One region of the Rhodococcus quanlei genome, then DNA from elsewhere that is predicted to be linked to it. Evidence: riboswitches for the same ligand, from Rfam matches in the RefSeq annotation. Region 1 holds a riboswitch; the other holds the start of a gene.
What was found. A riboswitch is a leader RNA that binds a small molecule or an ion and turns the genes downstream of it on or off. The one in region 1 is predicted to bind cyclic di-AMP.

Region 1 (12,034 bases):
GGTCGGTTTCGGAAGAGCCGCCGTCGTGGCGATCCTGGATCGAGACCTCTTCGGGGATGAACTTCTTGGTGAAGAGCACCGCACCGACACCGACGCCGAGAATTGCGAGACCCAACGTCAGACCGATGAGTGGCGTGTACAGGCTGTAGGCGTCGTAGGTGTCTTCGCCCTGACCGGCGTACTCCCATGGCCAGAAGAGGTAGATCGCAATGAATGCGAGTCCGGACACACCGGCGAGGCCGAACCAGAAGGCGACCGCACGCTCGGCACGCTTCTCGGCCTTGGTGCCTTCGACGGCCCAGCGATCGCGCCGGTAGGCGACGTCCACACCGTCGAGATTGGTACCCAGCTCGACCAGTTCGTCACGGCTGAGCTGTTGTAGCTCTTCGTCCGTGTACTTCTTAGGCGTAGCGCCGCCCGAGTGGCCAGCGTCGCTCATGACCTTGCTCCGATCCACAATGCTGCACCGACGACAGCGGTGATTCCGACGACCCACATCACGATTCCCTCAGATGCCGGCCCGAAGCCGCCCAGTCCGAGGCCACCGGGCTGTTTGCTCTCCGAAGCCGTCTTGATGTAGGCGATGATGTCCTTCTTTTCCTCGATGGTCAGCTGACGGTCGGAGAACTTGGGCATGTTCTGCGGTCCCGTGACCATCGCGGTGTAAATCTGCTGCTCGCTTGCCGGATCGAGGATCGGCGCGAACTTTCCGGACGAGAGTGCGCCGCCGCGACCGGTGAAGTTGTGGCAGGACGCACAGTTTAGACGGAACAGCTCGCTGCCTCGTCCGATGTCGCCTCCACGAAGGGAGGACTGCGCGATCTCGCCGTTCTCGTCCCGGATGACGGTCGGGCCGCCGCCGTTGGCCTGCACGTAGGCACCGATGGCGTCCGTCTGCGACGGGGTGAACTTCGGTGGCTTGCGCTCGGCCTGCGCCTCGTTGCGCGCTGCCGGCATACGTCCCGACGAAACCTGGAAGTAGACGGCTGCTTCGCCGACCCCGATCAGGCTCGGTCCGCGATCCTGAACACCCTGAAGGTTCGCGCCGTGGCACGTGATGCAGGACGTGTCGTACAGCTGCTTTCCTTCACGGATCAGGGCTGCCTGATCCTGGTTCGCGGTGGCGACCTGTGGTTCCGGCGTGAATGCCGCCGCAAGGAAACCGGCGCTGACCAGTCCCATCATCAGGACCAAGGCGCCGGTGACGCGCCTGCGCAGCTTCCGCTGCCGACGAGCCTTACGTGCGGACGTCGTGGAATCGGATGTGGGAGGGGGGGATGAACTCATCTGTATCCCTTTGGTATGTCGGGACGGACTGGACGTCAGGGGCTGCCTGCTGCGTTCAGCTGATCAACGGATGAAATAGATAGTGGCGAACAATGCGATCCACACGATGTCGACGAAGTGCCAGTAGTACGAGACGACGATCGCTGCCGTTGCCTGTGCCGGGGTGAACTTGCTGACCTTGGTGCGGAGAATGAGGAATACGAATGCGACGAGACCGCCGATGACGTGCAGACCGTGGAAGCCCGTGGTCATATAGAAGACGGAGCCGTACACGCTGCTGGAGATCGTGGTGCCGTGCTCGACGAGGTGGATGTACTCGTACGCCTGGCCACACACGAAGAAGGTGCCCATTGCCAAGGTGATCGCGTACCAGCGGCGAAGGCCGAAGACATCACCGCGCTCTGCGGCGAAAACACCCAGCTGGCACGTGAAGGACGACGCGATCAGAACGAGGGTCACCGGAACGGCGAGCCACAGATTCAGCTCGGTCGGCTCGGGCGGCCACGCGCCTTCCGGTGCCTGTGCTCGCGCCACGAAGTACATGGCGAAGAGCCCGGCGAAGAACATGAGCTCACTCGACAACCACACGATGGTGCCAACGCTGACCATGTTCGGTCGGTTCAGCGAGTGCACGCGTTGGGTGATTGCTGATCCTGAAGTCCCTACTGCGCTCGTCACAGAAGGAAGTATGACGCCTTGTCGTAACACGCGCCCACTCGGGTCCGACATCGGCGCGTCGGAACGGTGCGGATGCCGGCTTCGGGCTGCGAATCACCAGGTCGCGAGTCGTGAGAGAGTTGTCGCATGGGATCAACCGATGAACGCAAGGGGTGGTTACGTCGGCTGTTCGGCCGCACCCCGGCGCCAGAACTCGACCCTACGCGTCCGGATCTCGTCGTGGTTGCGTCGAGTTCCGACGACGCCGAGGCGTGTTCGGCGGCACTCGACCGGGCAGCGTCCGAGTCGCCCCGGTGGTTGCCGGACGAGAAGGCCGTGCTGCGTCACCATCTGATGCTGACACGGGGTCGAGTCGACGATGCCGTCGCGGTCGCTTCGCAAGACGGTTACTCGGCTGCGCCCGGTGCAGGGGACGGAGGCGCTACCGGCGACGAGATGATTCCGTTGACTCTGCAGAGAGTGCAACTGCTCGATGCGCTTCACTGTTCGCAGGAACGCTCCCGGATGGCCGGTCTGGCTCAGCGACTGGACGGAGTGGTCACGGGTTGGGACGCGTTGCAACCGGTCCGTGACGATGCCGAGTCGGTCGCTGGATAGGCTGCTCCGCATCACGGGATCCGACACACACCCAGATCACCAGAGATGAGGGGCGGTACGCATGCAGAGCCCGACCAGTAGTCCGGTCGACGACACGAAGACTCGGACGTGGCCCTCGGTGTTGGGGACGTTGACCGGGGGACGAGACCTCTCCGTGGACGACGCGCGCTGGGCGATGGACGAGATCATGGCGGACAACGCCACCCCGGCCCAGATCGCGGCATTCGGCGTCGCACTGAAGATGAAGGGCGAGACTCCCACCGAACTCGAGGGTCTCGCCGGTTCCATGCTGGCCCACTCCCGTCCGGTGCGCGTCGACGATGACGTGGTCGACATCGTGGGAACGGGCGGCGACCGCTCCAACACGGTGAACATCTCGACGATGGCGGCCGTGGTCGTCGCGGCCACGGGTGCGCGGGTGGTCAAGCACGGAAACCGGGCGGCATCGTCCAAGAGTGGCGGCGCGGACGTACTGGAGGCACTCGGGGTTCGAATTGCCCTGGGTCCCGACGAGGTGGCGCGCTGCGTGAACGAAGTCGGAATCGGATTCTGCTTTGCCCCTGTATTTCATCCTGCGCTGCGGTTCGCTGCCGCCCCGCGCAAGGAGATCGGGATTCCGACGGTGTTCAACGTGCTCGGGCCGCTCACCAATCCGGCTTCCCCCCGTGCCGGACTCATCGGCTGCGCGTTCGAAGAACTCGGACCGGTTGTCGCGGGCGTTCTCGCTCGGCGGGGAAGCTCCGCGCTCGTGGTCCGGGGTGACGACGGTCTCGACGAACTGACGACGTCCACCACCTCGACGGTGCGCATCGTCTCGGCAGGTGAGGTCACGCAGCGAACCTTCGACCCTCGGGACATCGGGATCGAGCGGGTGTCACTGGACGAACTGCGGGGCGGTGACGCGGAATTGAACGCGTCGGTGGCGCGTCGCGTGTTCGCGGGAGAGAAGGGTCCGGTTCGTGATGCGGTGCTGCTCAACGCAGGCGGCGCACTGGCCGCCTTGCGTGGGCTCGGGACGCCGAGCTCGGCAGACAGTCTCGGGACGCCGAGCTCGGCAGACAGTCTCGGGACGCTGAGCCTGGAAGACGGCGTCGCGGCGGGCGTGGAGACCGCCGCCCACGCGATCGACAGCGGGAAGGCGGCCGAGGTTCTGAAGGCCTGGGCCGCACTCACCACCACGCTCGGTTCGTAGGAGTCACTCCCCGAGAGAGAAGCCTGCCTCGATGTCGGCGCTCGAGTACGACTGGAACGCAATATGTGTGGCCGTGCGAACAACGCCGTCGACCTTGTTGATGCGTTCGGTCACGACCTGGGCGATTTCGCTGTGGTCGCGAACGCGCACGATGGCGATCAGATCGATGTCACCTGCGCACGAGTACACCTCGGCAATGCCCGAGATGTCGGCGACAGCTTGCGCGGTTTCCGGGATTCGCTGGGCCTCGGCGTGAATCAGAACAATCGCGTTGATCATGGGCGTCCTCGTTCTTCGGGGGTTCTCGGTGTCAGACGTGTCGAGACATCTTCTCCCGACCTTATGTGGACGCTTCGTATTCCGCTCGGGCGGTGTCGACCTGCGTTTCGGCGGTGGCGAGCTCGCACCATGGCCCCCACGCTCCCGCCCCGTGTACGGGTTCCGCGTATCCACCGGACGAGCTGACGATACGAACACCGTCGCTCTCGATCCACCGCGTGATCAGGGCAACTTCTTCGGGGAAGGCGCCACGCAACGGAGTCGGCTCGGGCGACACCGTGCCGGCAGACCGGACCAGATCGCGGACGACCGACATCGGATGGACTCCTCGACGCGCGGTGCCTGCAGAAGCGAGTCGACCCGCTCGTACGACCGCGAGATCCCAACCCCCACACGACGAGGGGCGGGCGAGGACCAGTTCGTCGAGAGTGCACACTGCGGAAAGACGTTGCATCTTCCGTAGGGCGAGCGCCAGCGCGACCGTGCGGTCGCGCTGGCGGGCTGCGTTTTCGAAGAGCTCCGCGGCCGCCAGTTCCTCGACCCGGCCTCGCATCAGTTGCAGCGCAAGGTCGGATGTTCCCGCGAACAGATTTCGTACTGTGTCGACTGCGTCCGCGTATTCGGATGCAGAGGTCGGCCCATCCTTCGATGCCGGGCATGGGGCGAGCTCACGTGGTGGGCAGCGTGGGCCGTGCAGTTCGTCGGCACGTAGCCGAGTGGTGCACGTGCGGAGGCTGCTGTACTCCGCAATGGAATCTGCGACGTCTGCCGCGGCGGCGCGCGAGCGGAACGGGCCGAGACAGTGTGGGGTCGCGCTTCGAGCAACGGACAGGCGAGGAAACGACTCCGCCGTCAACGTGATCCACCACGCCCGCTTCGGGTATTTCGAACGGCGGTTGTACGGCGGGGTGTGGGCGGCGATCAGGGTCAGCTCGCGAACGCCTGCTTCCAGGGCGTGCGCGCATTCGACATGGTCGACTCGTGTGGCCAACGCCACCATCTCCTTCATGCGGCCGCGAGTCTCCGAGCCGGTGAAGTAGGTGCGCACACGTCGACGCAGGTCTGTGGCGGTCCCGACGTACAGCACCTCGTCCGACGGTCCACGGAAGAGATAGACACCGGGGCTTCGTGGGAGGTCGGCTGCGAGTACGCGTTTGGCGCGTTGGTGTGGTGTGACGTTCGGCAGATAGTCGGTCAGCTCGGTGAGACTGTGAACGCCGAGATTGCCGACCCGCTCGATCAGGGCATGCAACACGTCGACCGTGGCGCGCGCGTCGTCGAGTGCCCGGTGGGTGGGAGTGGTGCCCACGTCGAAGAGTCGTGCGAGGTTGGACAGTTTCACCGACGGGGCCTCGTCGCGACTGAGTACGCGGCGTGCGAGCTTGACCGTGCACAGTACCCGGAACCGTGGCCAAGGTGTGCCGGTCGCTGCGGCGGCCGCCTGGAGGAAGCCTGTGTCGAACGGGGCGTTGTGAGCAACGAGTACGGCGCCTTCGGCGAACTCGAGAAAGCTGGGAAGCACACGCTCGATCGGGGGAGCGTCGATGACCATCGCCGTGGTGATGCCTGTGATTTCCACGATGTGGGGTGGGATGGACCTGCCCGGGTCCACGAGCGTTGCGAGTTCACCGAGAACCTCACCGCCGCGAACCTTGACGGCGCCGATCTCGGTGATGGCGTCCTGGCCAGGTCTACCGCCCGTGGTTTCGAGGTCCACCACGACAAACGTCGTCTCGCGCAGCGGCGTCTCCAGTTCGTCGAAACTCAGTTGCTCTGCGACAGCGGGAACGCTCACGGATCGTGAGCTTAGAAGGGGGTGCCGACACGCGAGTTTCACGCTTCGAGAGGAGGATCACACCGCCGGAACCGGGGCCTGTTCGACAGGCATGTCCGAGCGCAGGTGCGAACTGCTCGAAGTGGTGCTGTTCGACGCGGCATCGCTGGATCCGATGAGTGGAACGACCGATCCGATCCATCCGGAAATACCCTGCGAGCTGGTTCGATGCAAAACTGAAGCCGGTATCGCGGGAGTGGGATGGGCGCTGGGGTGACTGCGAGGGGGCTCACAAACAGACCGTCCGTTACTCGGTCGTTATCGAATGTGCGCGATTGTGGCGTTGTGCGCCCGATTCGGGCGAACTGGGCAAACTTTGCGCGATCTGTTTGTCACGAACCGATTCCATTTCGTAACCTTCCTGAGACCTAACGGAGTCTTGCCGGTCCACCAAGGATCGGCATCGTTGGTCACCGCCTAATCGGCTCTCTCGCGAGAGGGGCCGTACCGGGGACCCAAGTTCTCTGGGGTGAATCCCGTCGGAGCACGCACAGTGTGCCGATGGGTAGGGCCGAATCTTCCCGGCCCGAACCCGTCAGCTAACTCGGTCGGCGGACGAACGGAAGAATTGGAGTACCCCCTTCGTGGCGTCACAAGTTTCCAAGCGGAATGTGCGGCGTGCCGTCGTCGCCAGCGCTCTTGCAGTCGGAGCACTCACCGCTACCGCCGCCCCCGCGGTGGCCGACCCGATCACCATCCCTGGTGTCGGCACCTTCGAGATCCCCGGTGTGGTCATCCCGCCACTGCCTCAGCTTCCGCAGGCGCCCGGAATCGCCCCTCCCGCTCCGATGCAGACCGTCGGTGACCGCGCAGTTCAGGCCGCGGAATCGAAGATCGGCTCCCCGTACGTTTACGGTGCGGCCGGCCCGAACGCGTTCGACTGCTCGGGTCTGATCCAGTGGGCCTACAAGCAGGCCGGCCTCGAGTTACCCCGTACCAGCTACGCCCAAGCCGCGGCAGGTGCTCCGGTTGCGCAGTCGGACCTGCGGCCCGGTGACGTGATCTCCTTCTACGGTGGATCGCACTCGGGTATCTACGCGGGAGGCGGCAACGTCATCCATGCGTCGACGTCCGGACAGCCCGTGAAGCTGGCGCCCATCTCGTCGATGCCGTTCGACGGCGCACGGCGCTTCTGAATTCTCGGTCCGGGTGAGCCGTGACCGACTGCGTGCGCGCAAAGGGTGATGTACCGGATTTCGTGAAAGTTTCACCGAAGGGTGGGTCCGAACGGTGTATTCGGACCCACCCTTCGGGTCTACTACTCGCGAGTAGACACAGGCGTATGCCATTCCGTAACCTGTTCGAGACCTTGCGCCTTGCTGATTGCCTACCTCTGGCGACAGTGAAGGGTCCGGGAGCAGATCGATGATCGGAGAACCGCGTCACGTGGCCGCACAGAAGACGAACCGTAGTACTGCGTCGTGGCGTGCTGCACTGACCGCCGGCGTGTTGACCCTGGTCCTGGCTGTGATCCCGCTGGCTCCGGCCGGAGCGGACCCGGTGGTGGAGAATCCGACCGAGGCGCTCGACACCCTCAGCGAGTTGTCGCGGGAGTCGGAACAGACCACCGAAGCTCTGCACTCCGCGAAAATTGAACTCGAGGCCAAGCAAGACGAGCGCGCCGCTGCTGACCGTGCCGCCGAGGACGCTCAGCGCGCACTCGACGCGGCCAATGCGCAAGTCGAGCAGTTTCGCCCGACGGTCGATCAACTTGCCATCGCAAACTACCGAGGCGCGCGAACGAACCGTCTGTTCGCGTTGATGGTGAGCGATTCGCCGCAGCAACTGCTGGACCAGATGTCCGCACTCGATGTCATCTCCGGAGACATTGCGAACAAGGTGGCGCAGTTCAAGGAGGCGACCGAAGCCGCTGCCGCCGCGGCCACCGCGTCGAAAAAATCTGCCGAAGCGGCGCGCATCGCCGCAGATCACGCGAAGGTAGTCAGTGACGAGCTTCAGAAGAAGCAGAGTGCCCTGCAGTCTCAGATCGCCGATGTCACCGCGGCGTTCGAAGACCTGACACGAGAAGAGAAGGACCAACTCGTCGGCACACCGTTCCCTCCCGGTTTCGACCCCGAGGAACTCCTTGCGGGTCTGACACCCGGTGCGGGCTCCGGTGCACTCCAGGCGGGACTGACCCGCGTCGGCAGCCCGTACGAGTGGGGTGGGACCGGGCCGAACGCGTTCGATTGTTCAGGTCTGGTCGTCTGGGCGTACAAGCAGATCGGCAAAACGTTGCCCCGATCGAGTCAGGCCCAGGCCCAGGGTGGGGTCCCGGTGTCGCGCGATGAATTGCGACCGGGCGACGTGGTGGTCATCTACGATGATGCTTCGCACGTCGGCCTGTATGCCGGTAACGGAAACATCCTGCACGCCTCCACATTCGGAGTTCCGGTGAAGGTGGAACCGATCGGTTCGATGCCGTTCGCCGGAGCTCGTCGGTACTGAGCCGGACCGCCTCGTTGCGCTGTCCCATAGCTGACTGGTCGGAGCGCCGCCGGAATGTGCTCATACACTCTCCCTCGTGCAGCGAACAGGTAGGTCACCGACCGGCGCCAGGGAGCGACGCCGCGCGCGGCCATGGGAGAAGGTCGCGCTCGTAGGTCTTGTCCTCGCGGCGATGTCGGTACTGGCCTTCGCGGCCGTCGCGTCAAGGTACGGGGACGAGGGTGCAGTGGTCGCGGTGGGACGCGAGGTTGCGGTCCAGCGCGTTCTCGACAGGTGGGCCGAAGCAGTTCGCACCGATGACGGCGACGCATTGACGGATGTCCTCGACTCCGCCGCTGCACCTTCGTTCGTGGCGTCGGAGTTGGCCCGCGCCGCCAACGTCTCGCGAATCGACTTCTCGCACTGGGATTACGAACTTTCCGGTGGTGACCACGACGTCGATTCCGATCTTGCTGCCGCGTTGGGTGTGGACGAGGTCTGGGCTCCCTCGGTTCGGCTGATTTACGCGATCGCTGGCGTGGACGAGGTACCGACACACAAGACGGTCTCGCCGACATTCGTTCGGCGCGGTGACCGTTGGACGTTGCTCGATGATCGTACGAGCGGGGAAGCCGTGACGTGGCGTGGTCCGTGGGATTTCGCGCCGGTTGTGACCCGTCGGGTCGAAACCGGTGACGGCGCAACCTCGATGGTGATCGGGCATCCGGGGAACGAGATCATGATCGACCGGCTCGCCGAGGAACTCGCACCGGCCGTGGCCAGCGTCACTGCGTTGTGGGGGCCCGACTGGTCTCGCAGCGCATTGGTGATGGTGACGTCGTCTGCGCAGGAGTTCACTTCCCTCGTTGGGACCGATCACGACGGTGCGGATATCGCCGCCGTATCGGTGTCCGACGCGCCCACACTTGGCGATCCGGCCGTCGGCGGCCAGCGGATCGTGTTCAGTCCGGCGGCCGCGGTGCGGCTCACCGATGATTCACGGCGCGCTGTCCTCCGGCACGAGCTCACGCATGTCGCCGCGCGCGCACGAACAGTGGACGGTTCGCCGATGTGGCTGCTCGAGGGGTATGCCGAGTACTGCGCGCATCGCTCGACCGAGGACTCGGCCCGCGACATCGCGCCCACCCTGGGTGCACGGATCGATGCGGGCCGGCAGCCTGCCGAGCTGCCCGAGGACTCCGACTTCGCGAGGCAAGGCGAAGAGGGCGCGGTTGCCTACGAGACGGCTTGGTCGATCAATGCGTTCGTGGCGGACGAATTCGGTGAAGATTCGCTGACCGAGGTCTATCTGGCGTTGGCCACCGGAAGCTCGAACGACGACCACGTGGACGAGGTGCTGGCGGCAACCTTGGAGTTGGAGAAAGACGAGTTCGTGGATCGTTGGTCGAGATGGCTGAACGAACAGTTCACATGATCCGGAACGGATGGTTCCTGTGATCCTGAATGCGCAGTTCACATCGTCAGCACATACGGTGAACAGATGCGTCGAACTCTGCTGGTCACAAATGACTTCCCCCCGCGTCCGGGCGGGATCCAGTCATATTTGCAACGCTTCGCTGGGCAGCTACCGGCAGACGAACTGATTGTCTATGCGCCGCGGTGGCGCGGCGATTCGCACGAGAAGTTCGATGCGCGACAGCCTTTCGAAGTGGTGCGACATCCGACGACATTGATGCTGCCGACCCCGGCCGTGGCATCACGTGCCGCAGATCTGGTGCGAACCCGCGAATGTGACAGCGTCTGGTTCGGTGCGGCGGCTCCGTTGGCGGTGTTGACGCCGACCATGCGCAGGGCGGGTGCAGAGAGGGTGGTGGCGAGCACCCATGGTCACGAGGTGGGGTGGTCGATGATGCCGATGGCACGGTCGACACTCCGCCACATCGGTGAGAACACCGATGCGGTCACCTACGTCAGCAAGTACACACGAAGCCGATTCGCGTCGGCGTTCGGTGCGAATGCGGCGCTCGAACACCTGCCCTCGGGAGTCGATACCGAAGTCTTCAAACCGGACCGGGGCGCCCGTGACGAGTTGCGTCGTCGATACGGGTTGGGTGCGCGGCCGACGATCCTGTGCTTGTCACGGCTGGTTCCACGGAAGGGGCAGGACAAGCTCATCGAGGCGTTGCCTCGGATCCGGGAGCACGTCGACGGGGCCGTCCTGGTGATCGTCGGTGGCGGCCCTTACGAGGGGCGCTTGCGCGCGCTGGCTCGTGCCACAGGTGTGGAAGCGCACGTAGTGTTCACCGGCACGGTGCCGTCTGCAGAGTTGGCGGCTCACCACACGATCGCGGACGTGTTCGCGATGCCGTGTCGCACTCGCGGCGCGGGTCTGGATGTCGAAGGGCTGGGCATCGTGTACCTCGAAGCCTCGTCCACCGGCGTACCGGTGATCGCGGGCCTGTCGGGGGGTGCTCCGGAAACGGTGCGTCAGAACGAGACCGGGCTGGTCGTCGACGGAACATCCGTGACCGAGATCGCCGATGCCGTCGTGTCGGTGCTGTCGGCCCCGGAGCGGGCTGCCGCCATGGGCGCGGCCGGTCGCGAGTGGGTCGCTGCCGCGTGGCGGTGGGACGTGTTGGGTTCGAAGCTGCGGTCATTGCTGGTGGGCTGAGCCCGGGAGGTCAGCTCACTCACGACGAATGCGCCCGGCAACATCGCATCGCCGGGCGCATTCGTGGTTCGACTATTTGGTGTAGAGGGCGTCGATCTCGGCCGCGTAGGTGTCGTGGACGACCTTGCGCTTGAGCTTCAGGGTCGGCGTCAGCTCACCGGACTCTTCGCTGAAGTCGACAGGAAGCACACGGTACTTCTTGATCGCTTCCGCGTGCGACACGAGCTTGTTCGCTCCGGCGATGGCTTCGTCGAGGTCCGCCGTGAGGTCGGCGTCGTTCAGCAGATCGGCGACCGGGGTGTCAGCCGGCTTTCCGTTGCGTTCGTTCCACGCAGGGAGTGCTTCCGCATCGATGGTGATCAGCGCGCCGATGAAGGGTTGCTGGTCGCCCACCAGGATTGCCTGACTGATCAGCGCATGTGTGCGGAGGTGATCCTCGAGCTGGCCGGGGGAGACGTTCTTACCGCCGGCGGTGACGATGATTTCCTTCTTGCGCCCAGTGATGGAAAGGAAGCCGTCGTCGTCGAGTGAACCGAGGTCGCCGGTGTGGAACCACCCGTCCCCGATGGCACGCGTCGTTGCTTCTTCGTTGCCCCAGTACTCGTTGAATACGACCGGACCTGCGAGAAGGACCTCGTTGTCGTCGGCGATTCGGACGATATTGCCGGACAGGGGCTTTCCGACCGTTCCGACTTTCTGTTCACCGATCGTGTTCACTGCGACAGCCGCTGTGGTCTCGGTGAGACCGTAGCCCTCGTAGATGGTGACACCGACACCGCGGAAGTAGTGTCCGAGGTGGGCGCCGAGAGGAGCGCCGCCCGAGATCGCCACCTCGCAGCGGCCGCCGAGAGCGGTACGCAGCTTCGAGTAGACGAGCTTGTCGAACACGGCGTGCTTCGCCTTGAGTATCAGGCCGGGACCACCGTTGTCCTGCGCTTCGCTCCAGGCCACTGCCGTGTCGGCGGCCACATCGAAGATCTTGCCCTTGCCCTCGGCGTGGGCCTTCGAACGGGCGGTGTTGAAGACCTTCTCGAAGACTCGGGGCACGGACAGGATGTACGTCGGCTTGAACTCGCCGAACGTCTGGACCAGGTTCGCGATGTCGTTG
Region 2 (12,034 bases), on a different contig from region 1:
TGTCATGGTCTGCGCCCGGTCGACGTGGCCCGGATCGTCGGCTGCTCCGTTCAACAGGTGCGTAACCTCGAGCGCGACGGTGTGTTGCCTCCGGCGGCGCGCACACGCACCGGATATCGCGTCTATCGGCAGATCCACGTGTGGTGCGCGGTCGCCTACACGCACCTGGCGGCCGGGGTTGGTCCTGTCGAAGCGAAACGAATCGTTCGCGCTGTGCACGACTCGACGCAGGGTGCGTTGGCGCTCCTCGACGCTGCGCACGCCCGGATTCACCGCGAACGTGAAGATCTCGCACTGGCGAAGGAGGCTGCCGCGGCGATATCCGCCGAACCGATAGACCAGGCGTATCCCGATGACGCGATGACCGTGTCCGAGTTGGCCGAGGCGCTCGGAGTCCCGGCATCCACCCTGCGGCACTGGGACGCGGAGAGTCTCGTGGTGCCAGACCGCACATCCCCGCGACGTCACCGCCACTATTCACCAGCCCAGGTGCGTGACGCTCGCATCGTTCACCAACTACGTCGTGGCGGCTACCCCGTTCCGGCCTTGCGAATCGTGATGCGCAATCTTCCACGAGACAGTCGGTCCGCCGACATCGAGGCCGCCTTGACGGAGAGGGATTCCAGTCTCGACATGCAGTCGCGTGCCCTCCTCCGCGCGGCTGCACAACTGAACCACGTGATCGGCGTTGTCGAGCACCCGGCTCAGCGGACCGGAGACACCGAGGTGATCCGGTGCAGCGTGAAGCGTCGAACACTGCCGACTGCCGGGTCGAATGCGTCCAACTGACCGCCACCCACGCTGACCGGATCGACGATGCGATAAGTCGCCACGCCCTGCGCGTCGACGTAACCGATCGTGACACTGGTGTTCTTCTGGGCGGCCTTCGTCAGGAGTGCGAGGGTCGCGGCCATCCCGGCCCGCGAACCGTCGGACCGAACGCCGCCGCGCCCACCCGTCGACGCCGCGAGATCCCCGGCGCGCAGCGTCCGAACCAGGCCCGCTAGCTGGGTATCCGTCGCGACGGCGGGCGTTCGGTTCGCCGGCTTGGGCCTTCGGACCTGCACCCGAGAGCCTCGCGGGCGTAGATCCACCAGCGCGCCGGTCGAATCCTCTCCAGCGGGTGAGAAACCGGCACTCCGCAGCTCGGCGAGAACTTCGCGCAGCGGTGCCTGCGAAACCGCGACAGTGGGTGCGAGTGCCCGTAACGCCAACGGTTCCGCTACAGCCGACGCCAGCACCTCGGACAACAACGCAGGATCTTCGCACCGCACGAAGGAGGTGGCCACGCCCGCACGTAGTCGCCCGTGCCGGCGGGCCACGTCGTCGATGAGGTAGGTCAGCGATTGCGGCACCGGTGTGCGGGATCGGGTCGAGAAAAGGCTGTGGAGTTCGGCGGCGCTCGTTCCCACATCGAGCGCGCGTCGAACGCTGGTTTCGCTGATGCGATACATCGACGCGGCCCCCGCCGATTCGATGTCGGCGACCAGCGTCAGCTGCTCGAGCAGTTCCGGTGTCAACGGGCCGGGCACCACGACGGTCAGGTCGGCCTGGACCAGGAAGTAGTCGACCGGTTCGGGGAGTGCGGATTGCATCTCGGCCTCGGCGTCGCCGCCGTGCAGGAGCGCCCGCCCTGGGGAACCCAGTGCACCGTGCGCGACCAGGCCCAACGCTGTAGCTTCCGCCAGCGTTCGCTCCACGGCGTAGGGCCTCAACCGTCCGCCCCACCGCGGACGCTGCCATGACAGGAGCCGGCTGACATCTGCCACGTCGGCGCTGCTCCCACTTTCGAGGTCGGCGTAGGCCCCCAGAATCGTGCGACGATCCTGTGGCGCAGATGGCGCTCGCGCTTCCTCGGACAAGGCAGCGACCGGTTTGTCGTTCGAGTCGCGCATACCCACCAGCCATGGCGCCCGAGCAAGGTCGAGCCACGCTGCGGCGAGGGTGTGCCAGCGCTTGGCGGTGGACGCGGTCAGCCAACCGTCGACCCCTGCGCTCGGTGCCCAATAGCTGTCCGCGGTATCGGTGGTCGGTGCCGGGTCCGGAATGCCGGCAGCGATCAGGCCTGCCCCCGCCAGAAGCTCGACGATCAGGCTCACGCGCGTCTCGTCCGTTCCGGCGACCTTGGTGATCCGGCGCAATTCGCGGACACCGAGTCCGCCCGCACGAAGGACGGGGGCGGGAGAGTCGCCCAGAATCGAGATGACGGCTTCGCTATGCCGAATCATTTCGAGAGCCTCGCCGGCGGCGGCGGCATTGATGTTCGTCGGTGGGTTCTTCTTCGTGGGAACCGTCGGCGCGGTGAGTGCGGTCGGGTCGAACACGGCCTCGCCGCGCAGTACCTGCCGCACCTGGGGCGGCAACTCGACCGTCTCGTCGTCTATCCACGTCAGGAGTCCGGTCTGGAGCAGACGCTGCACGGGACGGTCGGGCGACGTTCCGGGTGCGGCATCTCGGGTGCGGCCGATGGAACTGGTGCGGGCGAGCGTGTCGAGGAGATCGCGTTCACCGGAACCGAGGGTCGACAACGCTGCCTCAATCTCCGCTTCGCTCATTACCTCGACTGGTTCGGCGGGGCGACCGACGCGCCACGGAATGGTCGCAATTGCAGTCTGCGGGATGTGCAGGTGGGTATCTCCCCAGACCAGCGCCGAAGCTCGAAGCTCGGCCAAGGCCTGCTCGACAGCCTTCTTCGGTGCTCGGGACGCGAGATCTTTGTCGAGCACCTTGCGTGACACTCCCACCTCGGCGGCGCGTTCGAGCGCCAGGATCTCGAGGATTCCGAAGTCGAGGGTGGTGAGGTTGTCGGCTGCCCGCGCCACCGAGGACCGCTGCTCGGCTCGGCCGGCCAGCACATTGACGGTGGACGGCGGCGGGACTGCCAGGTCGGGGCGTAGCCGCAGTAGTTCGGCGAGCTCATCGTCGGAGCGCCGCGCCAGCCAATCCGCGAACGTGGCGGCGGTCGTTGCGGTCGCGGAGGTGTCTTCGATATCGGTCATCGACTATCAGATTAGAGACCTGGGCTGTACGCCGCTTACCTCTACTGTCAAAATATCCAACGTGGCTAACAATTCGAAGAAGCAGTACGTCGATCCAGGGTGGCCGGACACTGCAGACGGAGATCACGCAGTGACCGAGCTGTCGTCGAGTCGAGCAGGCGGTCTTTCCCCCTTCGGGGAGGACACCGAGTTCCCGCTGCCCGCGGGCTCGTTGCCGTATGCGCACCCGCGTACCGTCATCAACCGCTAGACGGTCGATACGAGGGAGGCCCCCACACCAGCTGGTGTGGGGGCCTCCCTCGTATGTCCGAGAACAGCGCGTGCCGAATTACTGGGGCGCGAGGAGGCCCTTGTTGGCGTCGATGAAGTCGAGGATTTGCGGGTCGATCTGAATACCCTGCTGCTTGACGGTCTCGATTGCCAGGTCGATGGCGTCGAGAACCGGAGCGGTGTCGACGTTGGCCGGCAGCTCGGCGATCTCCGGGACGGCCGGGGCGGCTTCCTTGACGACCTCGGGGACGTCCGGGGTGGTGGCCGGTGCCTCACGCTGCGTCGGCGCGCTGGTCAGGCCGAGGCTCGAGGAGCAGGAGGGCCATGCGCCCCATCCCTGGGACTCGAGTACGCGCTCTGCGACGACGATCTGCTCTTCACGCGAAGCGTTGTTGGCGGTTGCGGCGAACTCGCCTCCGCCGTGTGCGGACCAGGTGCTGGGCGAGAACTGCAGTCCGCCCTGGTAGCCGTTGCCGGTGTTGATGGCCCAGTTGCCGCCGGACTCGCACTGTGCGAGGCGGTCCCAGTCGGAGTTGGGGGCTGCGGCTGCGGTGCCGGAGAAGGTGGCTCCGGCGACGCCCATGATGGCGCCGGTGACGGCGACCTTCGCGACGGTACGGCCGGTATTGGTGGGCTTGCGATGGCGTCCGGTCATGGTTGTCGAGATCCTCTCCACACGCGCCTGCGAGGTCAGCTGTCGGGTTCGGGCTGAGAGGTCGCCCGGCCTCGCCTCTCCTGGCTGGAAGAGGGTCTGGCTTCACCCCAAGATTCGGTGCGGGACCGAATCGGTGTCCATCTGAGAACGGTTGTCCTCTGAGGGACTGGTGGGTCCCCCGTCCCTGTCCCTGGAATGCTTCGTCGGGACCCCGGAACCCGCGGGACAGGGCTTGGCGCGGCGGGCCGGGTGTGGCCGAGATTTCCTCGACCGTGGACGACCGTAACGGTCCGAAGCTCGAGTGTCACCATTTGATAACGCGGAGTGTCGGGGGCTGTGCCGGTGGCGAATTGGTTGAACCTCGACTCTTCCCAGCTAGTCGCGCCGAAAGGTGGTGAGGGTTGGTTCGTCACTGGTCCGTTATCGCGCTGTTATGTGATTAAGGTCACATGCGGTGTGCGTGTCAACGAATGTCGACGATGTCCTTGCCCAGCGGCATGAGGGAAACCGGGATCAATTTGAGGTTCGCCACGGCCAGCGGGATACCGATGATGGTGATGGCCATCGCGATTGCAGTGAGTACGTGGCCGATAGCCAGCCAGATTCCGGCGAGGACTAGCCAGATGATGTTGCCGACGAGCGAACCCATGCCGGCGCTCGGCTTCTCCACCACGGTCTTGCCGAACGGCCACAGTGCGTACAACCCGACGCGAAACGACGCGATCCCGAACGGGATGGTGATGATCAGGACACAGAAGACAATGCCCACCAGGAAATAGCCCAGCGCCAGCCAGAGGCCACCGAACACGAGCCAGATGATGTTGAGCAGGATGCGCATCGGAGGTCCTTCGTCGTGGTGGAATGAGTCAGCGGGCGCGCCGCCCCGACCGCAGGGCGAACGTGATCGCCAGCGCAAAGCCGATTGGGCATGCCAGCGTCAACAGGTAGAGAATCAATCCGGGCTTGCCTTCGGACAGGATCGGCGTCAGAAAGATTGCGACGATCGCGAGTACTCCGACCACGAAGAATCCGGCGGCTACACGCAACAGGGTGTTGCTGCCGGTGCCTGGTTCGTCGGACGGGTGCGAAGGTGTCGTTTCGGGTGCCACACCAGCAACGATAGTGCTTCGAAACCCAGATGCCCGAGTGGGTGTGTTCGGGGTACCATGAACTGGAACTGCGCGTCCCGCACCGGTTGCGGGGCGCGTTCTTTGCATATCGAACGCAATTCGAGTGATGAGCGGGTGAACGCGGTGCCGACCGGCAAGGTGAAGTGGTACGACGTCGACAAAGGCTTCGGCTTTCTGGCGCAGGAGGAGGGCGAGGATGTCTATGTCCGCGCCTCTGCCCTGCCTGCGGGTGTCGAGGGTCTCAAGGCCGGTCAGCGCGTCGAGTTCGGAATGGCCGCCGGACGCCGAGGACCGCAGGCTCTGAGCGTGCAGGTGCTCGACTCCCGGTCGGTACGTCAGGGCGGTCGTAAGGAACCGGCTCCGAAGAAGCACACCCCGGACGAGTTGCACGGCATGGTCGAGGACATGATCACGTTGCTCGAGGCGAAGGTGCAGCCGGACCTGCGTAAGGGGCGCTACCCGGACCGCAAGACAGCTCAACGCATCTCCGAGGTCGTACGAGCGGTCGCCCGCGAACTCGACAGCTGACCTACCGCGCTCACGCAGCCTGGATCGACCAGATTGCGTGAGCGATCGAGCGGCCCTCCTCGTCGATCACGGACGACGGGAGTTGCAGTTCCACGACGAGGAGTTGCCGGTCGTCCGTCGACTCGATGGTGATGGCGGAATCCGGGCCCGACTCGTAGGAACGCTGCTCGAGGACTTCGTTGCCGTTCGCGTCCTGGTACTGAATGATCATCCGCCAGGGCGCTGCGGAAATGTCCTTGGGGAGCGACAACTGCAGCGGGGAACCCACCGGAACCGTGAGTTCGGTGACCGAGCCCTGTTCGCATTCTTCCAGGCTCAGGTCGCAGTACTGCAAGGGCGGAACCTCCACGGTTTCGCCGTTCGCGTACGCCGTCAACGCCGGGGGATGGGACTGCGCGCCTCGGACGAGCAGCGTGACGACCGCAGCGAAAGCGATCAACACCACCACCAGGCCGACTGCGGCCACGGCCACGATTTTCTTGGTTCGCGTCTGCACGGTCATGTTCTCGTAATCCCCGGTCGTTCGAGTTCTTCGGTGGGCAATGGTCGTTCGGTGGGCAGATTGGTTCGGTACTGCTGTGTAGTTCGGTACTGCTGTGTGGATGGTGTCCGGCGGCTCAGCTCGTCGAGACGGGCTCGGCCAATTCCTGCTTGGCCAGGTTCGGGCGCTTGCCGCCGAGTCCTGGTAGCAACGAACTGCCACGGTAGCTGAGGACCGTTTGGGCGAGGCCGATGGTCAAGACGACGGCGACGACGGTGAATCCGATCCAGTACTCGGTGGGGAGCAGCACGCCGAAAGCGCCTCCGACGACCCAGCTGAGCTGCAGTGCGGTCTCCGAACGGCCGAATCCCGACGCGATCGACTCCTCGGGCAGGTCGTGCTGCAAGGAGGCGTCGAGGGACACCTTGGCGAGGGCGCTGGCCGCGGATGCGATCAGTGTTGCCAGCGCGGCGGTGAGCAGGTTGTCGGTGAATGCGGCGATGATCGCGATGATCCAGACCGACACTGTGCAGCGCACGACGATCAACGCCGGCTTGCCGAGGGCAAGGCGGGCGCCAGACGCGTTTCCGGCGAAGTTGCCGATAGCGGCGGCGGCACCGACGAGGCCGAGCATGGCGGCCTGCACGAGGGGTTCGTGCTCGGTTTCCGACTTGGCGACGAAGGCGATGAACAGTGTCAGGAAGCCCGTGAGCACACGGATCGTGCTGTTCCCCCAGAGACCGGTGATCACGGCACGGCCCAACGGTTGGCGTCTCTTCTTCGCTGACGCAGGTCTTCCCCGCGTGATGGCTGCGGTGTGGGCGTCGTCGCCGTGATAGCTGATGGTTGCGGGAACCTCGCCTTCCGTGACCTCGACCCAGGACGGGATTCGCATGCTCAGATAGACGCCCGCGATGGTGATGACGACGGTGAGCCACAGTGCGGCCGCGGACGTGCCGAACACGAAGGCGAGCCCGGCCGCCACTGCACCCGCGCCCATCGTTCCGCCTATCAGACCGAACACGGTGAGTCGGGAATTGACCCGCACGAGGTCTATCTCGGGTGGTAGGACACGAGGCGTCACCGCGCTCTTGAGCACGGAGAAGGACTTGCTCAGCACCATCATGCCGAGCGCGGCCGGATACAACACCCAACTGTCGAAGTTGAACACCAGAATCACGGCGAGGGCGGTGCGCATTCCGAACGAGGTTGCGAGGGCGATGCGCCGACCGTGCTGGAGTCGGTCCAGGAGCGGTCCGATGAGTGGGGCGATGATCGCGAACGGTGCGATGGTGATCAGCAGATACAGCGCCACTTTCGTCTTGTCCTCGCCGGTGGCGGCGGAGAAGAAGAGAGTGTTCGCGAGAGCGACCGCCAGCGCGGCATCGGTGGCGTTGTTCGCCATCACCGCATAGGTCAGAGCGGTCAGACCTGATTTGTCCGCCCCGTTCGCCTTCGCGGCACGGTGAAACGTGGCGATGCCCTTGTTGGTGAGTTCGCGGCTGCGCATCGCGGCCACTCGGGTGACGGTGAGCTTGCGGGGTACACGTGTGGTCTTCGGTGCTTCGCCGGGGCGGCCTCCTGCCGAGCCGTTCGGAGGATGCAGCGGTGGTAGTGGTGTCCGTCGGGAAGAGGGAGTTCGGCGGGCCGATGCGCGTGCTGCCGGTGGATATTTGTCGTACCCGGGATGAACCGAGTTCTCGGGATCACCGTCGGTGTCGTAGGGGTCGCGCGGTACGGTCACACACCAATTCTGTCTAGTCTCGCGACGAATGACCACCTACATCCCTTGCAACGCTGGTCACTTCCGCCTGTCGCGGCGGGGCGCACCCGTCAAGGTCGCGTAACGAAGCGCACCACGAACATCGACGGCCAGTACTTTCCGGTGACCACGAATCGGTCGGTGCCTCGAATCTGGGCAATTCCGTTGAGAACATCGATGTTCGACGCGTTCTCGGGGAGCGCGTTGCGTACGGGCGTCGCATCGATTGCGGCGCTCACCGACCCGGTGTCGGGGTCGATCCGAACGATGGTGTCGGTGGTCCAGACGTTTGCGTAAATGCTGCCGTCCTCGGCGCACTCGAGCTCGTTGAGACGGTCGACGGATGCGGAGCCGTTCGTCACCTGAACGGATCCGAGTTCGTCGAACGTGTCGCGATCACGGAAGGTGAGGGTCGCGGAACCGTCACTGGTGACGAGGCGGTCGGGGAGAGCGCAGATACCCCAGCCTTCTCCCGCGTACTCGACACGACGCAGTTCGGTGAGCGAGTGGCGGTCGCGCTCGATGGCAACGCCGTCCCGCCACGTCAGCTGCCACACACTCTCGTCCGTGACCGTGATTCCTTCGCCGAACAGCTGTCCAGGCAGGTCGACGGTCGTGCGGATCGTGCCGTCGGGAAAGTCGGATACGCGCAGCCACGACTCGCCCGCGATACCCGTGCCTTCGTACAGCGCCCCGTCGGCGATCTCGAGCCCCTGCGTGAATGCCTTGGGGTCGTGGGGGAGAGTGTCGACGATCTCGGTCTGCAGCTGGTTCGATGTCTGATCGGCCGGCAGGGCGGCCTGCGAATCGCATGCAGTCACGTTCGCGCCGAGTATCGACAGCGCCACCGCAATCACAGGTGCGATACGACGGTTCGATCGGAGCGGCCGCGGATCGGTCATCGTCACAGCATGGCAGCCCACGTGGTACCTGGTTGAGCTGGTGCGGCAGACTGGTGGTGTGAGTGTTGCTTCTTCCCCCGATCGTGCAACGACAATGACACGCCCAGTCCTGGCCGACGCAGTGGAACTGGCCCGTACGGCGCTGGTGGAGCTGCACGAAGGACCGGTCGGCGAATACCTCGGTGTCACCTCCGAGGACGACTGCGCTGCGACTCACCGATTCACCGCAGAACTTCCCGGCTATCGGGGTTGGCAGTGGGCCGTCGTCGTGGCCGCCGATCCCGATTCGGATCATGCGACGGTCAGTGAAATCGTTCTGCTTCCCGGACCCGATGCGTTGCTCTCGCCCGAGTGGGTGCCGTGGGATCAGCGGATTCGCCCGGGTGACTTGTCCGCGGGCGACTTGTTGGCACCACCCGCACAGGATCCACGGCTGGTGCCCGGCTACGTGGCGAACGGTGACCCGGTCGTCGACGACACTGCCCGTGAACTCGGCCTCGGTCGCAAGCAGGTGATGAGCCTCGAAGGTCGCGAAGATGCCGCTGAACGCTGGTTCGGTGGGGAGTACGGACCCGATTCGGAGATGGCGAAGGCGGCCCCCTCCACGTGCAACCTGTGTGGCTTCTTTCTCCCACTGGCCGGTTCGTTGCGGGCGGCATTCGGGGTGTGCGGTAACGAGATGGCCGCGGACGGTCATGTCGTGCACGCGGCACACGGCTGTGGTGCGCATTCGGACACCACCCTGCCCACCGGTACAGGTTCGCCCCGTTACGACGCCTATGACGACGGTGCCGTCGAAGAGGTTCAGGTGACGCCTACCGCCCCCGAGGACACCGCCGCTCCTGAGGACACCGCCGCTCCTGAGGACACCGCCGCTCCTGAGGACACCACATCGACGACGTAGCCGACCCGTTCGGCACCGGCGCGCTGCGTGAGTCGACGCTGCTCGCCTGGAAATCGTCGCCCACTCGTCTCCGCGAGGACGCCACGAGCGAATCGGACCTGATTCGCGCCGGTTACCGCGACAGGCTGCTCACCGAACTGGCCCAGAATGCAGCGGACGCTGCTGCACGGTCAGGCGCCCCAGGTGCGTTGCGAATCGGTCTTCAGGGACGAACGCTGTCGGTGTCGAACACCGGTGCGCCGCTCGAGGCAGCGGGTGTCGAGGCGTTGACCGCGCTGCGGGCATCGGGCAAGTCCACCGGTTCGGTGGGTCGGTTCGGTGTGGGCTTCACCGCCGTTCTGTCGGTGAGTGATGAGATCGAACTGCGATCGCGCACCGGCTCGATCGTCTTCTCCGCCGAACGTACCCGTGCCGAGGTTGCCGACCTCGGCTTGCCGGAACCGGATTCGGGTTTTCCGGTGCTACGGCTCGCCTGGCCGATAGCGGGTCCTCCCACCGGTGACGCGTCCACCGAGGTACTGCTCCGGCTACGCGACGACGTCGACGTCGAGGGTCTGTTGCGGGGCATGAAACGCGAGGCAGTGGACCTTCTTCTCGAATTGCCCGCTCTCGAATCCATCGCGGTGGGAGACGCGCGGCTGCACCGCGTCGAACGCCGGCTCGATTCAGGGATCACCGAGGTGACGGTCGGTGACGACACCTGGTGGCAGTTCGAAACCGACCATGCGCGCTGGCTCGTTCCCGTGCGCAATGGTGTGATTTCCCCGGTGTCGGACGGGGTGCTGCGCGCTCCCACCCGATCCGACGAGCAATTGTCGATCCCGGCGATCGTGATCGCGGATATCGCGATGCAACCCGATCGTCGACGTATCCTGCCGGGTTCATCGGTGGAGAAGGTGGCGCGCGGATACGCGGACTTCGTTGCGGCGGTACCGCCGACGCAACGCACGAAATTGGTTCCGCTCCCGGGGTTTGCGCGCAGCGAAGCCGACTCGGACCTGCGCGAGGGCCTTGTCCGTGAGCTTCGTGGGCGACCGTGGTTGCCTACCGTGGCGGGGACGGATGTCGCACCTGATCGCGGGGCAGTGGTGCCTGGGGCACCGGCGGAACTCGTGGACCTGCTCGACGACGTGATCGGCGGACTCGTCGTGGCCGAACTGTCCGGACACCGGCAGGCCGCCGCGCTGGCCGCCGTGGATGTTCATCGGATCGGTCTGGCCCGCATAGCCGAACTCCTCAGCGGATCCGAACGCGAACCGTCGTGGTGGCGCCGGTTGTACGAGGCGCTCGAGCCCCTGGTCACCGATGGTCCTGCCGCGGAGGAGTTGGCTGCCCTACCCGTCCCGTTGTCCGGCGGCCGGACCGTCACCGGTCCACGCACCGTGGTGGTGAGCGTGGACGTGACGCCCCACGAGAGCAGTGACGGTGCGCCAGAAGTCCGGTGGGCGAGGCTGGTTCACCCTGAAGCCTCGCATCCCCTTCTCACCAGGCTGGGCGCCGCCACCGTAACCTCCGTCGACCTGTTGAGCGACCCCGCCCTGCGTGCCGGTATCGAGGACGCCTCGGACGACTACGACGACACCGGGTCGACCGAGGCAGCGGAAGAACTCGCGGCCACGGTGATGACGCTCGCATCGAATGTGCCGGACGGAACCTTGCCCACGTGGATCGGTCAATTGCTGCTTCCCGACGAGAACGGCGAGTGGCGACCCGCAGACGAACTGCTACTTCCGAACTCACCTCTCGGTCGTGTGTTGGTCGCCGAGTCACCCTTCGCTACCGTCGATTCGACGACGATGGGCAAGTTCGGTGCCGAAGCGTTGCGCGCGGTCGGCGTCGGATGGGGCTTCACGGTGCTGCGTTCCGACTTGCCGTCCGGGCCGGAACACGACCTCGCCGACGAGGACCTGTGGTGGGAAACCCTGTCCGAAGATCCCGAGGTACTCGAGGCGGTCCGCGATCTGGACCTCGTGGACGAGCAGCGGTGGGGAGAGGCACTCGAACTGCTCGCACGCGAACCGGCAACGCGGCGTCTCCTGATGGATCGTGACGGGTACACCGCGTGGTGGTTGCGTCACCACGCGCTCGTCGGAGGAATTCCGCTCGGCACGTACCGTTCGCCCGACGTGGCCACGTTCGCGGGGCTTCTCGACGTTCTCGAGCACGGCGACGCCGAATCGTTGGCCGCTGTCCTAGTCTCGGACCGGGTCGACTCCGTCGAACTCGCGAGGCTGCTACTGGACCGACTTGCCGATGCGCAGCGAACCACCACCGCAGCCGTGATCGTCGGGGCTCATCGCCTTCTTGTGGAAGCCGTGGTCCAGGACCGTATCGACGTGGAGGACCTCGACGTGCCCTCGGCCGTCCGCGCTGTGTCGGGGTCGGTCGTCGACCCCGCGGAGG

Region 2: linked by a shared signal. The riboswitch ahead of ACZI8Q_RS12655 (resuscitation-promoting factor Rpf1 domain-containing protein) and the one ahead of ACZI8Q_RS07640 (C40 family peptidase) in region 1 are both predicted to bind cyclic di-AMP.

What each region holds. Positions count from the first base shown of each region.
Region 1 is NZ_JBUYWD010000010.1:22,892-34,925, reverse strand. It holds gene qcrA (cytochrome bc1 complex Rieske iron-sulfur subunit) at 1-439, opposite strand, end outside; gene qcrC (cytochrome bc1 complex diheme cytochrome c subunit) at 436-1,287, opposite strand; gene ctaE (aa3-type cytochrome oxidase subunit III) at 1,351-1,965, opposite strand; gene ACZI8Q_RS07660 (hypothetical protein) at 2,092-2,562, shown strand; gene trpD (anthranilate phosphoribosyltransferase) at 2,624-3,754, shown strand; gene ACZI8Q_RS07650 (Lrp/AsnC family transcriptional regulator) at 3,758-4,033, opposite strand; gene ACZI8Q_RS07645 (DEDD exonuclease domain-containing protein) at 4,095-5,828, opposite strand; cyclic di-AMP (ydaO/yuaA leader) riboswitch at 6,272-6,437, shown strand; gene ACZI8Q_RS07640 (C40 family peptidase) at 6,452-7,003, shown strand; gene ACZI8Q_RS07635 (NlpC/P60 family protein) at 7,233-8,315, shown strand; gene ACZI8Q_RS07630 (hypothetical protein) at 8,392-9,729, shown strand; gene ACZI8Q_RS07625 (glycosyltransferase family 4 protein) at 9,796-10,926, shown strand; gene ACZI8Q_RS07620 (AMP-dependent synthetase/ligase) at 10,999-12,034, opposite strand, start outside.
Region 2 is NZ_JBUYWD010000016.1:1,955-13,988, forward strand. It holds gene ACZI8Q_RS12640 (MerR family transcriptional regulator) at 1-789, shown strand, start outside; gene ACZI8Q_RS12645 (helicase-associated domain-containing protein) at 705-2,999, opposite strand; gene ACZI8Q_RS12650 (hypothetical protein) at 3,061-3,249, shown strand; gene ACZI8Q_RS12655 (resuscitation-promoting factor Rpf1 domain-containing protein) at 3,328-3,924, opposite strand; cyclic di-AMP (ydaO/yuaA leader) riboswitch at 3,933-4,140, opposite strand; gene ACZI8Q_RS12660 (YccF domain-containing protein) at 4,388-4,762, opposite strand; gene ACZI8Q_RS12665 (hypothetical protein) at 4,791-5,033, opposite strand; gene ACZI8Q_RS12670 (cold-shock protein) at 5,178-5,582, shown strand; gene ACZI8Q_RS12675 (DUF2771 domain-containing protein) at 5,593-6,084, opposite strand; gene ACZI8Q_RS12680 (MFS transporter) at 6,200-7,807, opposite strand; gene ACZI8Q_RS12685 (glutaminyl-peptide cyclotransferase) at 7,897-8,727, opposite strand; gene ACZI8Q_RS12690 (DUF3027 domain-containing protein) at 8,822-9,631, shown strand; gene ACZI8Q_RS12695 (sacsin N-terminal ATP-binding-like domain-containing protein) at 9,655-12,034, shown strand, end outside.